Regions from separate parts of the Metabacillus herbersteinensis genome, predicted to be linked through region 3. Evidence: a T-box and tRNA genes for the amino acid it is inferred to sense, from the RefSeq annotation. Region 3 holds a T-box; the other regions hold tRNA genes.
The links. The T-box of region 3 lies ahead of pheS (phenylalanine--tRNA ligase subunit alpha). A T-box ahead of a tRNA ligase gene usually reads a tRNA of that ligase, here a tRNA-Phe.
Positions count from the first base shown of each region.

Region 1 (4,248 bases), on a different contig from region 3:
CACCATCTTAATTTTTTAATATGCGCCCGTAGCTCAATTGGATAGAGCGTTTGACTACGGATCAAAAGGTTAGGGGTTCGACTCCTCTCGGGCGCGCCATAACGGGAAGTAGCTCAGCTTGGTAGAGCACTTGGTTTGGGACCAAGGGGTCGCAGGTTCGAATCCTGTCTTCCCGACCATTTTCTTTTACAATTTGGGGCCTTAGCTCAGCTGGGAGAGCGCCTGCCTTGCACGCAGGAGGTCAGCGGTTCGATCCCGCTAGGCTCCACCATATGTGTTTTAAATATCATCCTAATTTGGCGGTGTAGCTCAGCTGGCTAGAGCGTACGGTTCATACCCGTGAGGTCGTGGGTTCGACTCCCTCCGCCGCTACCAAATTAAGGGACCTTTAGCTCAGCTGGTTAGAGCAGACGGCTCATAACCGTCCGGTCGTAGGTTCGAGTCCTACAAGGTCCACCATTTATCTGTAATACCAACGGAGGAATACCCAAGTCTGGCTGAAGGGATCGGTCTTGAAAACCGACAGGGGTGTCAAACCCCGCGGGGGTTCGAATCCCTCTTCCTCCTCCACTTTTATCATCCTAGAAGCAGTACGGATTTTAATAAGTAAATACAAAGAGCATAGAAAACCATTAATAATTATTATTATCGCGGGGTGGAGCAGTTCGGTAGCTCGTCGGGCTCATAACCCGAAGGTCGCAGGTTCAAATCCTGCCCCCGCAACCAATCATAAATTTTACGGTTCCGTGGTGTAGCGGTTAACATGCCTGCCTGTCACGCAGGAGATCGCGGGTTCGATTCCCGTCGGGACCGCCATATCAAATTAGAAAATTGTACCCTAGATAAGGGTTTCGATAAGCGAAATGGTCGAGGAAGTGACTGAGTGAACACCGGAGCGTATATTAATACGTGAGGATGTAAGTGAAGGAGCTGACGAAGAGATTTGAAGCTTAGCGGAAGCCGAAAACTTATGGCTCAGTAGCTCAGTCGGTAGAGCAAAGGACTGAAAATCCTTGTGTCGGCGGTTCGATTCCGTCCTGAGCCACCTTTTCTTTCGAAAATTTTAAGCATTTTTACTGTGGCGGTTGTGGCGAAGTGGTTAACGCACCTGATTGTGGTTCAGGCATTCGTGGGTTCGATTCCCATCAGTCGCCCTTTTTAACTAAATAAATGCGGGTGTAGTTTAGTGGTAAAACCTCAGCCTTCCAAGCTGATGATGAGGGTTCGATTCCCTTCACCCGCTCCAAATGGGCCTGTAGCTCAGCTGGTTAGAGCGCACGCCTGATAAGCGTGAGGTCGATGGTTCGAGTCCATTCAGGCCCACCATCTCTTAGAAAAAAAGTTTATGTTTTTATTCCGCAGTAGCTCAGTGGTAGAGCTATCGGCTGTTAACCGATCGGTCGCAGGTTCGAGTCCTGCCTGCGGAGCCATATATCTGGGGAAGTACTCAAGTGGCTGAAGAGGCGCCCCTGCTAAGGGTGTAGGTCGTGTAAGCGGCGCGAGGGTTCAAATCCCTCCTTCTCCGCCAGATAATAATATATATATGGCCCATTGGTCAAGCGGTTAAGACACCGCCCTTTCACGGCGGTAACACGGGTTCGAATCCCGTATGGGTCATCTTTTAAAAGACGTTGCATAATGCAACGTCTTTTTCTTTGTTAAGGAAATTATAAAATTCTTGAACTGTGGATAACGTTTCTGCATCCAGCTCGAGCGCCTAGCCCCTCGAGGTCATAAGTCAATTCTAAATTGAAGGCAAAGAACGCCTTCTATTTAGAATCGCCTTATGCTTGTCGGGGCTGACCAAGTCGCCCGCGCTTTTGTTCTTTTAATTCCATATTCTAAACCTCAACATATAAACAGTGCTTATTTAAATAATGTGAACAGGCAGTCTCCTAGTCAAAGGGGGCTGTCTTTTTTTGTACTTGTTAAAGCCTTCTCTTAATTGTTTTAAAAGCAATGTTTTAAAGGTACGGTGTATTTGAAAAATTAATATTTACAAAAAATTTTCAATATCTATAACTCTCCTTTACACCCCGTTAACAATGGTTTCTTATGCTTAAGGTACAACAATCCAAGTACATATTAAAATTTTGTGGAAAGGAGTGCAAAAAACCAAATGTTCGTTTAAGAATCTTTATGAACCAAAAATCATTAAAGGAGGAAAATTCAATGCATAAATGGAGTTTAAGTTTATTTTTGGGAATTTTGATGATTTTGGCAAGTGCTTGCAGTAACAATTCAACTTCTTCAAATAATCAAGGAAGTGAGGGGTCAACTGCTACCAATAATACAAGCGAAGCCAAGGAAATTGGTTCAGTGGTAGAAGGAACGCTAAATTTTTATACATCACAGCCAGATGCTGATGCTGCTAAATTAGTAGAAGGCTTTCAGGAAGAATATCCTGAGGTAAAAGTTGAAACATTTCGTTCGGGTACAGAAGAAGTTATTTCGAAAATTAACGCAGAGCAATTAGCTGGTGATATTCAGGCTGATGTACTCTTAGTAGCAGATGCTGTTACATTTGAAAGTTTGAAGGAAGAGGATTTGTTGTTGTCTTACAAATCACCTGAGGCAAGCGAAATTCCAACGGAATTAATTGATTCGGATGGTACATACTATGGCACAAAAGTTATGGCTACTGCTTTAGCAGTTAACACTGAGAATGTCGCTGAAATGCCTACGAGTTGGAATGCGTTAATTTCAGAAGAGGCAATAGGAAAAATCATCATGCCAAGTCCATTATATTCAGGAGCGGCAGCTTATAACTTAGGAGTTCTTACACGCCAAGATGATTTTGGTTGGGATTTTTATGAAAAAATCAGTTCAAACGAAGTAACAGTAACAAAAGGGAATGGAGACGTTCTTAAAGGTGTTGCTAGTGGGGAAAAAGATTTTGGAATGGTCGTTGATTTTATCGTCGCACGTGCAAAAGCGGAAGGATCTCCGGTCGAACTAGTCTATCCTGAAGAAGGTGTACCAGTTATTACGGAGCCAATTGGTATCATGAAAGTAACTCAAAACGAAGCAGCTGCTAAGGCTTTTGTTGACTTTGTACTATCAGAAGAAGGCCAGAAGCTTGCTGTTGAGCTTGGCTATACACCGATTCGAAGCGGAGTAGAAGCTCCAGAAGGATTAAAAACAATTGATGAGATGAAGGTCATTTCCTCAGACATCCAAGAGTTATATAAATCGAGAGAAGATGATAAAAAGCAGTTTGAAAAAACAGTTAGTCAGTAATTTGGAACTTAAAAGGGAGTGGGGAAATGAATTCACCATACCAGAGTCCATTAAGGAAAACGAGAGCCATTTACTCGTTTTCCTTTTCTTCTATCTTCAAGAGTTGGTGGGGAATACTAGGTTTTGTGCTTATTGTATTTATTTTTTTATTACCTATTTGCCGTTTGATGTGGCTGAGTCTGTTCCCGGAAGGAACCATTAGCCTTACTCTATATCAAGAAGTACTAACAGAGAAAGCAACTTGGAAAACGGTTCAGAATACCCTTTGGATAACATTGTTTAGTACGGTAATCGCATTATTTTTGGGAGTAGGCCTTGCCTGGATAATAGCATATTTGAATTTGCGAGGGAAGAAGTGGATCCAACTATTTATCTTTATGCCCTTTATCATTCCTTCTTATATAACCACTCTAGCATGGGTTCAGTTTTTGGGACGAAATGGACCAATTTCTGCATTGCTCTCTTTAGAAGAATCTGTGTTTAATTTGTATAGCATAGAGGGTATTATTTTTATTTTAGGGTTGTCACACTATCCTCTAGTTTATTTGTTGAGTTTAGAGGTTTTCAGAAGGATTCCACGTGAATTGAAACATGCCGCTGGTGTAGCTGGTGCATCTAATTGGACAATCACTAATAAAGTTGTTTTGCCAATGGCGTTGCCAGGGATTGCAGGAGGCGGTCTTCTTGCTTTTTTATCAAACCTTGATAATTTTGGAATTCCGGCGTTTCTCGGAATCCCAGCAAATATTCGAGTATTAAGTACATATATATACGAGCAGGTAATAGGATATGGTCCAAGTGCATTTGCGAAGGCAGCGGTTTTATCCGCTCTTCTTGGTATGATTGCATTGTCCGGCACTATTGTCCAGTGGTTTATGGTTAGAAAGAGCAACGTCAGTGAAACATCATACAGAGACATGGAGCCAAGGTATTATCTCTCTAGGGGCTGGAGTACAGTAGTTGAAGTACTTCTCTGGTGTTTCCTGCTTCTTACAAGCCTTATTCCTT
Region 1 covers NZ_JBHLVO010000028.1:851-5,098, forward strand. The annotation lists tRNA gene ACFFIX_RS21745 (tRNA-Leu) at 1-5, shown strand, start outside; tRNA gene ACFFIX_RS21750 (tRNA-Arg) at 23-99, shown strand; tRNA gene ACFFIX_RS21755 (tRNA-Pro) at 103-179, shown strand; tRNA gene ACFFIX_RS21760 (tRNA-Ala) at 196-271, shown strand; tRNA gene ACFFIX_RS21765 (tRNA-Met) at 299-375, shown strand; tRNA gene ACFFIX_RS21770 (tRNA-Ile) at 383-459, shown strand; tRNA gene ACFFIX_RS21775 (tRNA-Ser) at 478-570, shown strand; tRNA gene ACFFIX_RS21780 (tRNA-Met) at 650-726, shown strand; tRNA gene ACFFIX_RS21785 (tRNA-Asp) at 741-816, shown strand; tRNA gene ACFFIX_RS21790 (tRNA-Phe) at 973-1,045, shown strand; tRNA gene ACFFIX_RS21795 (tRNA-His) at 1,082-1,154, shown strand; tRNA gene ACFFIX_RS21800 (tRNA-Gly) at 1,173-1,246, shown strand; tRNA gene ACFFIX_RS21805 (tRNA-Ile) at 1,250-1,326, shown strand; tRNA gene ACFFIX_RS21810 (tRNA-Asn) at 1,356-1,430, shown strand; tRNA gene ACFFIX_RS21815 (tRNA-Ser) at 1,438-1,528, shown strand; tRNA gene ACFFIX_RS21820 (tRNA-Glu) at 1,546-1,617, shown strand; gene ACFFIX_RS21825 (ABC transporter substrate-binding protein) at 2,173-3,240, shown strand; gene ACFFIX_RS21830 (ABC transporter permease) at 3,267-4,248, shown strand, end outside.
Region 1: it has a tRNA-Phe gene. The T-box ahead of pheS (phenylalanine--tRNA ligase subunit alpha) is inferred to sense a tRNA for this amino acid. The anticodon was not compared.

Region 2 (4,248 bases), on a different contig from region 3:
TCACGTCCTGTGACAAACGTAGAAGTCAGCACATCCTGTGCAAGTCTAGTTTTGAGAGAATGTAATTTTTGGTAATTTAAAATTACACTTGAAATTTTCTCTGAAAATAGTATAATTATTTTTGTCATAATGTCTGGTGATGATGGCGAAGAGGTCACACCCGTTCCCATCCCGAACACGGAAGTTAAGCTCTTCAGCGCCGATGGTAGTTGGGGGTCTCCCCCTGTGAGAGTAGGACATTGCCGGGCAATTTTATATTATTCCGCAGTAGCTCAGTGGTAGAGCTATCGGCTGTTAACCGATCGGTCGCAGGTTCGAGTCCTGCCTGCGGAGCCATTATGGAGAGCTGTCCGAGTGGCCGAAGGAGCACGATTGGAAATCGTGTAGGCGGTTAACGCTGTCTCAAGGGTTCAAATCCCTTGCTCTCCGCCACTACTTTATTCATAGATTGATTTTATGGCCCATTGGTCAAGCGGTTAAGACACCGCCCTTTCACGGCGGTAACACGGGTTCGAATCCCGTATGGGTCACCAACTTTTATAAAGATTCAATGTATGTTAATATGAATTAAGTACTTTGGAGGATTAGCTCAGCTGGGAGAGCATCTGCCTTACAAGCAGAGGGTCGGCGGTTCGATCCCGTCATCCTCCACCATTTTAATAATATTATCGCGGGGTGGAGCAGTTCGGTAGCTCGTCGGGCTCATAACCCGAAGGTCGCAGGTTCAAATCCTGCCCCCGCAACCAATTAAAAATGAAAATTCAGGAGAAGCGAGAAGGTCGAGGAAGCAAAACGAGTGAAGACCGGAGCGTACGTTGTTTGTACGAGGATCTGAATGAGTGAAGCTGACGAAGAGATCGAAGCTTATCGTAAATTTACGGTTCCGTGGTGTAGCGGTTAACATGCCTGCTTGTCACGCAGGAGATCGCGGGTTCGATTCCCGTCGGGACCGCCATATTTTTTTATTTAGAAACTAAATTACGATTTATAAAAATGGCTCAGTAGCTCAGTCGGTAGAGCACGTTCGAGTAAGCTACAAAGCAAAGCATCAGCGCACAAATTGAGCTGCTACTTGGTTAAGCTCCCTGAAATTTGGGCGAAGGTTTCAAGTTTAAAACAAAGTATTATTCGATTTTAATAAATGGCTCAGTAGCTCAGTCGGTAGAGCAAAGGACTGAAAATCCTTGTGTCGGCGGTTCGATTCCGTCCTGAGCCACCATTTAATATTATTAAGCCGGTGTAGCTCAACTGGTAGAGCAACTGACTTGTAATCAGTAGGTTGGGGGTTCAAGTCCTCTTGCCGGCACTGTTTTATTAATATGGAGGGGTAGCGAAGTGGCTAAACGCGGCGGACTGTAAATCCGCTCCTTCGGGTTCGGCAGTTCGAATCTGCCCCCCTCCACCATCTATATATAACATAGGGGCATAGTTTAAAGGTAGAACAGAGGTCTCCAAAACCTCCAGTGTGGGTTCGATTCCTACTGCCCCTGCCAATATAAATTTCGTGGCGGTTGTGGCGAAGTGGTTAACGCACCTGATTGTGGTTCAGGCATTCGTGGGTTCGATTCCCATCAGTCGCCCCATTTTTAATTTCTAGTATTAACATCTTGATTCATTTCTGATTAAGCATGAGGGATTAAACTCAATTACTATAATGATATTAGGTTTTACTAAGATATCACGTCTACTTAGTAGTCGACGATTATTCATGAAGCATACTCAGGAAGTTTTTTCTTGAAGCTTATTCATTGGGCTATAGCCAAGCGGTAAGGCATCGCACTTTGACTGCGACATGCGTTGGTTCAAATCCAGCTAGCCCAGCCAATCTTTTTTTAGAAACAATTTTGCCTTAATAGCATAGGCTAGAGTATAATATAATTAAATGATGCGGAAGTAGTTCAGTGGTAGAACACCACCTTGCCAAGGTGGGGGTCGCGAGTTCGAACCTCGTCTTCCGCTCCATTTTCTAGTTGGCGGCATAGCCAAGTGGTAAGGCAGAGGTCTGCAAAACCTTTATCCCCGGTTCAAATCCGGGTGTCGCCTCCAATTCATTTATTGAATTGTTATCTAGAAATGCTTTTTTTATACCTCTTAGCCGGGGTGGCGGAACTGGCAGACGCACAGGACTTAAAATCCTGCGGTAGGTGACTACCGTACCGGTTCGATTCCGGTCCTCGGCACCATATGTATTAGGCCAGTGTGGCGGAATTGGCAGACGCGCACGACTCAAAATCGTGTTCCTTTGGAGTGTCGGTTCGATCCCGACCACTGGTATTAAAATGACAGGATATCCCTGTTTTTATTTTTGTTACTTGTTCGACAAATTTCGCTATTTTTTTCAAAGTATTGATTCTTAACGTAGACCTTGGTATAATACAAAACAACCAATATATGCGGGTGTAGTTTAGTGGTAAAACCTCAGCCTTCCAAGCTGATGATGAGGGTTCGATTCCCTTCACCCGCTCCATACATACTATTATCAACGCAGTGTTTCGTTTCTTAGTAAAACGGGGCATTGCGTTATTTATTTTTTTATTCGATAACTTTATATGTTGCTTCACCACCATGTATTTGAAGAAACATTTTTGTTAAGGATGCTAATAAATCCTTCGCATCTTCACTGTTCATAGAAGGTCGAAGGTATACTAGATGAAGTGCGTCCTTGGTATCGAAGTTAACGGATGTTCTCTTAGAATCAACGTATGGACTTCCGAAAGCTCCTATAGAGTCTTTTGAGAGAATCTTGTTTTCAAAATTAACTTCGCGTTCATTTACGGCCAAGTATGTATCAGATTCAGTTCCAATTGTTATTAAGATATTACCTTTGAGTAAGTTATAATCATAGATGCCTAATGGAATTTGATATTGTAGAGATAAGAAATTATTCAAGTCAACAGCTGAGTGCATACTACTAATATACTGTTGTTTTTGAACGCGGCGAAGCAATGCTTCATTGGAAGGGCGGTATCTAGCAGGATCAGCCCCAACCAGCTTAAATGAATTTCGCCATTCTTTAACACTTGGAATATCTGTAACATTTTTTTCAGCATATTCAAAAAATAAGGATTCTTGAAATAGTCTGAGGCGACCTTGTAACATTTGAGGTGAGTGAGACACTTCTATATTTTCGTATAAAATTGCACCTATTTTAAAGTTGTCAATCTTCTGTTTGAGACCTGAATCTATATTAATTTCCATAAATTTAACCCTCCAAATACTATTTTATTTATCTTACCATATATTTTAGAGGGCCTTTAAAGAAGGGGGCTTTGGGAGTGGACTATTATCAACTTAAGGAAGAGATTATTCAATATAGTAAAGAAATTGGTATTGATAAAATTGGGTTTGCAAGTGCATCTGTTTTTGATGAATTAAAACAGCGATTAACTGTACAGCAGGGACTAGGATATCAATCAGGTTTTGAAGAGTCGGATCTCGAAAAACGTTCTAATCCTGACTTGTTATTACCGAAAGCAAGGTCCATTATTTCGATTGCCTTAGCCTATCCTTCTAAAATGAAAGCTGCACCAAAAAGCACCAAAGCTGATCGTAGAGGAATATTTTGTAGAGCTTCTTGGGGACAAGATTATCATGTTGTGTTAAGAGATCGCTTGTCAAAGCTAGAATCCTATATAAAGGAAAAGGTGCCAGAAGTTAAAATTAAATCTATGGTCGATACAGGAGAGCTATCTGACCGTGCTGTTGCACAGAGAGCAGGCATAGGCTGGAGTGGTAAAAACTGTGCGATTATTACACCCGAGTTTGGTTCATATGTTTATCTGGGCGAAATCATTACGAATCTACCACTTTTACCTGACAAGCCATTGGAAGATCAATGTGGAAGCTGTAATAAATGTGTAGACGTCTGTCCAACTGGGGCTCTAGTACAAGGTGGGCAGCTTGACTCTTCTAAATGTATTGCTTTTTTGACGCAAACAAAAGGGTTTCTACCAGAACAGTATCGCGCTAAACTTGGAAACAGACTATACGGTTGTGACACTTGTCAAACTGTTTGTCCCGAAAATAAAGGGAAAGATTTTCACTTTCATGAAGAAATGGAACCCGATCCTGAGATTGCAAAGCCGAAGCTTAAACCCCTTTTAACGATGAGTAATCGAGAGTTCAAAGAGAAGTTTGGTCATGTTTCAGGCTCTTGGAGAGGAAAAAAACCGATCCAACGTAATGCAATCATTGCTCTTGCACACTTTAAAGATACAACAGCGATCCCCGATTTAATTAAACTATTGC
Region 2 covers NZ_JBHLVO010000008.1:163,767-168,014, reverse strand. The annotation lists rRNA gene rrf (5S ribosomal RNA) at 133-248, shown strand; tRNA gene ACFFIX_RS12240 (tRNA-Asn) at 262-336, shown strand; tRNA gene ACFFIX_RS12235 (tRNA-Ser) at 341-432, shown strand; tRNA gene ACFFIX_RS12230 (tRNA-Glu) at 459-533, shown strand; tRNA gene ACFFIX_RS12225 (tRNA-Val) at 579-654, shown strand; tRNA gene ACFFIX_RS12220 (tRNA-Met) at 670-746, shown strand; tRNA gene ACFFIX_RS12215 (tRNA-Asp) at 880-955, shown strand; tRNA gene ACFFIX_RS12210 (tRNA-Phe) at 1,144-1,219, shown strand; tRNA gene ACFFIX_RS12205 (tRNA-Thr) at 1,234-1,306, shown strand; tRNA gene ACFFIX_RS12200 (tRNA-Tyr) at 1,322-1,405, shown strand; tRNA gene ACFFIX_RS12195 (tRNA-Trp) at 1,420-1,493, shown strand; tRNA gene ACFFIX_RS12190 (tRNA-His) at 1,508-1,583, shown strand; tRNA gene ACFFIX_RS12185 (tRNA-Gln) at 1,750-1,824, shown strand; tRNA gene ACFFIX_RS12180 (tRNA-Gly) at 1,888-1,962, shown strand; tRNA gene ACFFIX_RS12175 (tRNA-Cys) at 1,973-2,046, shown strand; tRNA gene ACFFIX_RS12170 (tRNA-Leu) at 2,095-2,183, shown strand; tRNA gene ACFFIX_RS12165 (tRNA-Leu) at 2,194-2,274, shown strand; tRNA gene ACFFIX_RS12160 (tRNA-Gly) at 2,394-2,467, shown strand; gene ACFFIX_RS12155 (B3/B4 domain-containing protein) at 2,533-3,198, opposite strand; gene queG (tRNA epoxyqueuosine(34) reductase QueG) at 3,276-4,248, shown strand, end outside.
Region 2: it has a tRNA-Phe gene. The T-box ahead of pheS (phenylalanine--tRNA ligase subunit alpha) is inferred to sense a tRNA for this amino acid. The anticodon was not compared.

Region 3 (4,248 bases):
ATAGATGTTAAATCAAGGGGGCAAATGGAATGACAAAGTTAGATGAAACATTAACGATGCTAAAAGACTTAACAGATGCAAAAGGGATTCCAGGGAATGAACGCGAAGTACGTGAAGTCATGAAGAAATACATAACTGAATACTCAGATGAAGTTTACACAGATGGATTAGGAAGCTTAATTGCTAAAAAAGTTGGCGATGAAAATGGACCTAAAATTATGGTTGCAGGCCATTTAGATGAAGTTGGCTTCATGGTTACTCAGATTGATGATAAAGGCTTTATTCGCTTTCAACCAGTGGGTGGCTGGTGGTCACAGGTTATGCTTGCACAACGTGTGACAATTGTAACGAACAAAGGAGATGTAACAGGCGTAATTGGATCAAAACCACCACACATCCTCCCGCTTGAAGCTCGAAAAAAACCTGTTGAAATTAAGGATATGTTTGTTGATATTGGTGCCTCAAGTCGCGTGGAAGCAATGGAGTTTGGTGTAAAGCCAGGAGATCAAATTGTTCCGTATTTTGAGTTCACGGTAATGAAAAATGAAAAAATGCTCCTAGCGAAAGCCTGGGATAACAGAATAGGCTGTGCGATTGCGATTGACGTATTAAAACAACTAAAAGACGAAAGCCACCCTAACGTAGTTTACGGTGTTGGAACCGTTCAAGAAGAAGTAGGCTTACGTGGTGCACGTACGTCAGCAAATCTTATTGAGCCAGATATCGCATTTGGTTTAGATGTCGGGATAGCAGGCGATACACCAGGGGTTTCTGAAAAAGAGGCAATGGGTAAAATGGGAGACGGACCTCAAATTATTCTTTATGACGCGTCAATGGTTTCGCATAAAGGACTAAGAGATTTTGTTACAGACGTAGCGGATGAGCTAGAAATTCCTTATCAATATGATTCATTAGCAGGTGGCGGAACAGACTCAGGAGCGATTCATATTTCTGCAAATGGTGTCCCAGCTTTATCAGTTACAATAGCAACACGTTACATTCATTCACATGCAGCAATGCTACATCGTGATGATTACGAAAATACAGTGAAATTGATTACTGAAGTTATTAAACGTTTAGATAGTGAAGCGGTTAAAACACTAACTTTTAATTAGAAAAGCGCAAGGCGCCTGGAGCTAGACACAACAACTATAATCATCCCGTTGTCTTAGTTTCCAGCTCTAAATTCTAATATAACTAAAAAAACGGCTTGGCACTTAGTGCCGAGCCGTTTACTGTTTCTTTAATCCATTTTCTAATGTATCTAACATTTCTTGCTTTTCTTGCTCATCCGCATTTTGCCAAATGACTTCAAAGAGAACGCCTAGTCCTGGTAGCATTTTTTCTTCACCGCTGTGAATTGCGTCAACAATCGTGTCTTGTAGTTGATCTTGAGTGTTTCCTGTCACATTTGTGATAACTGCATTTCGTAAATTTAAATCCATTTTTTCCACTCCTTCATAATTAACGAACATAGTTATAGTATTTGTTAAATACACGCTTATTATGTATGATGTGAAGGGAATAATGTAAGTAAAGGAGTACGTAACATGAATCGAATAGAATCTGTTAAAAATACAAAAGTGAAACAGTGGCGCAAACTACATACAAAAAAAGAACGAGAAGCAACAGGTACCTTTCTTATTGAAGGCTTTCATCTAGTGGAAGAGGCTCTCAAACGTAAAGAGATTATCCGAGAATTAATCGTATCGGAAGAAGTAAGCTTGCCTTCTTCTTGGAATGTTGATGATTTAACAATGACGATCGTGACTACTGAAGTCATGAAGGCGATAAGTGATACGGAAACACCTCAAGGAGTTGCAGCCATTTGTGAAGAACTAATTCCAACAAACATTGATTCTTGGCAAAAATTATTGTTTGTTGACGCTCTTCAAGACCCTGGGAATCTTGGAACGATTATTCGTACAGCAGATGCAGCGGGCATTGATGGAGTCGTTTTAGGTAAAGGAACAGTAGACTTATACAACCCAAAGGTCGTGCGTTCTAGCCAAGGATCTATTTTTCACTTAGCGATAAAAAAGGCGAACCTACAAGAAATGCTTCACATATATAAAGAAAAAGGATTCCCTATTTATGGAACTTCATTACAAAATGGAGTATCCTATAAGGAAATAAAACCTTCGACCTCTTTTGTCCTAATCATGGGAAATGAAGGTTCAGGCGTTGGTCAGGATTTGTTAGCGAAAACAGATCAAAATCTTTATATTCCAATCTATGGTGGAGCCGAATCTCTTAATGTAGGGATAGCTACTGGAATTTTACTTTATCATTTACGTGGATAACCTTGCGAGAACGAAATCTATTTATTATAATAAACTACAGTTAGTTACATATGAAAAGAAACGATGATAGAGAGTAGTAATTTACCAAAATCGCCATCTTAGGGAGAAAGTGTCGTGACTGCAAGCACTTTTATGGTTGACCGTAAATGAATTCACCTCTGGAGTTGACACTAGGACCATGCTGGTAAAATGGCATCTAAAGGTGTTCCGGTTTTTACCGTTATTGAAATGAAGTGAGCAATACACGATTCTTTTGTATTGTTAACAAGGGTGGTAACGCGATATCAACTCGTCCCTTTTTGGGGGCGAGTTTTTTGTTTTTCAAAAAATAGATCTACCATTTAAGATCCGATGAAGGAGGAAATCTCATGCAAGAGCAATTAAAACAGCTTCAACTAGAAGCATTGGAGAAAGTAGAGCAGGCCTCTAATTTGAAGGAGCTAAATGACATTCGTGTCGCTTACTTAGGTAAGAAGGGTCCTATTACAGAAGTACTTAGAGGGATGGGTAAATTATCAGCTGAAGAAAGACCCGTCATGGGAGCGTTGGTAAACGATGTTCGTGAAAGCATTGCAGGTTCGATTACGAGTAAACAGGAAAATCTTGAACTAGCAGCTGTCGAAGAGAAATTATCCTCTGAGACAATTGATGTGACGTTACCTGGTAGAACTGTAAAAGTCGGAAATCACCATCCAATCACAGCTGTTGTTGAAGAAATTGAAGACTTATTTCTAGGGATGGGCTATAGCATTGCTGAAGGACCAGAGGTTGAAACAGATTATTATAATTTTGAAGCACTAAACCTTCCAAAAGGTCATCCTGCCCGAGATATGCAAGATTCTTTTTACATTACGGAAGAGCTGCTGCTTCGTACTCATACATCACCAGTCCAGGCAAGGACTCTTGGCATGTTTAATGGTCAAGGACCAGTTAAAATTATTTGTCCTGGTAAGGTGTATCGCCGTGATAATGATGATGCGACACATTCACATCAGTTCACACAAATTGAAGGACTTGTCGTGGATGAAAACATTTCAATGAGTGATTTAAAAGGAACGCTTGAAGTTTTTGCGAAGAAAATGTTCGGTGACGAGCGTGAAATCCGTTTACGCCCAAGTTTCTTCCCGTTTACCGAGCCTTCTGTTGAAGTTGATGTGTCATGCTTCTCATGTGGTGGTAAGGGATGTAGCGTTTGCAAAAGAACAGGATGGATCGAGATTTTAGGAGCTGGTATGGTACATCCGAATGTACTTGAGATGGCTGGATTTGATTCGAAGAAATACCGTGGTTTCGCTTTTGGTATGGGTCCAGAAAGAATTGCAATGTTAAAGTACGGAATCGATGATATTCGTCATTTTTACACAGATGACCTACGTTTCTTAAAACAATTTAAACGAGCTTAATAGGAGGGCTACTTCATGTATGTTTCATATAAATGGTTACAGCAATATGTAGATGTTTCAGATATTACTCCTTCAGATCTTGCAGAAAAAATAACGCGCAGTGGGATCGAAGTAGAAGGTGTTGACGTTCTAAACGAAGGTATTTCAGGTGTAGTGGTTGGTCATGTTTTAGAGCGTGAGCAACATCAAAACGCAGACAAACTAAATAAATGCTTAGTTGATCTTGGAAATGGTGAAACCGTTCAAATTATTTGTGGAGCTGCGAATGTTGACAAAGGGCAAAAGGTAGCAGTTGCAACGGTTGGAGCGGTTCTACCAGGTAATTTTAAAATTAAAAAAGCAAAGCTTCGTGGAGAAGAGTCACACGGAATGATTTGCTCTCTTCAAGAGCTTGGAATAGAATCTAAACTTGTTTCTAAGGAATATTCTGAAGGTATTTTTGTATTTCCTAATGATGTTGAAGTGGGAGCAGACGCATTAGCACAACTGAATCTTAATGATTCAATATTAGAGCTAGGTTTAACGCCGAACCGCTCTGATTG
Region 3 covers NZ_JBHLVO010000001.1:407,626-411,873, reverse strand. The annotation lists gene ACFFIX_RS02080 (M42 family metallopeptidase) at 30-1,115, shown strand; gene sspI (small acid-soluble spore protein SspI) at 1,233-1,445, opposite strand; gene ACFFIX_RS02070 (TrmH family RNA methyltransferase) at 1,551-2,303, shown strand; T-box leader at 2,358-2,603, shown strand; gene pheS (phenylalanine--tRNA ligase subunit alpha) at 2,672-3,706, shown strand; gene pheT (phenylalanine--tRNA ligase subunit beta) at 3,722-4,248, shown strand, end outside.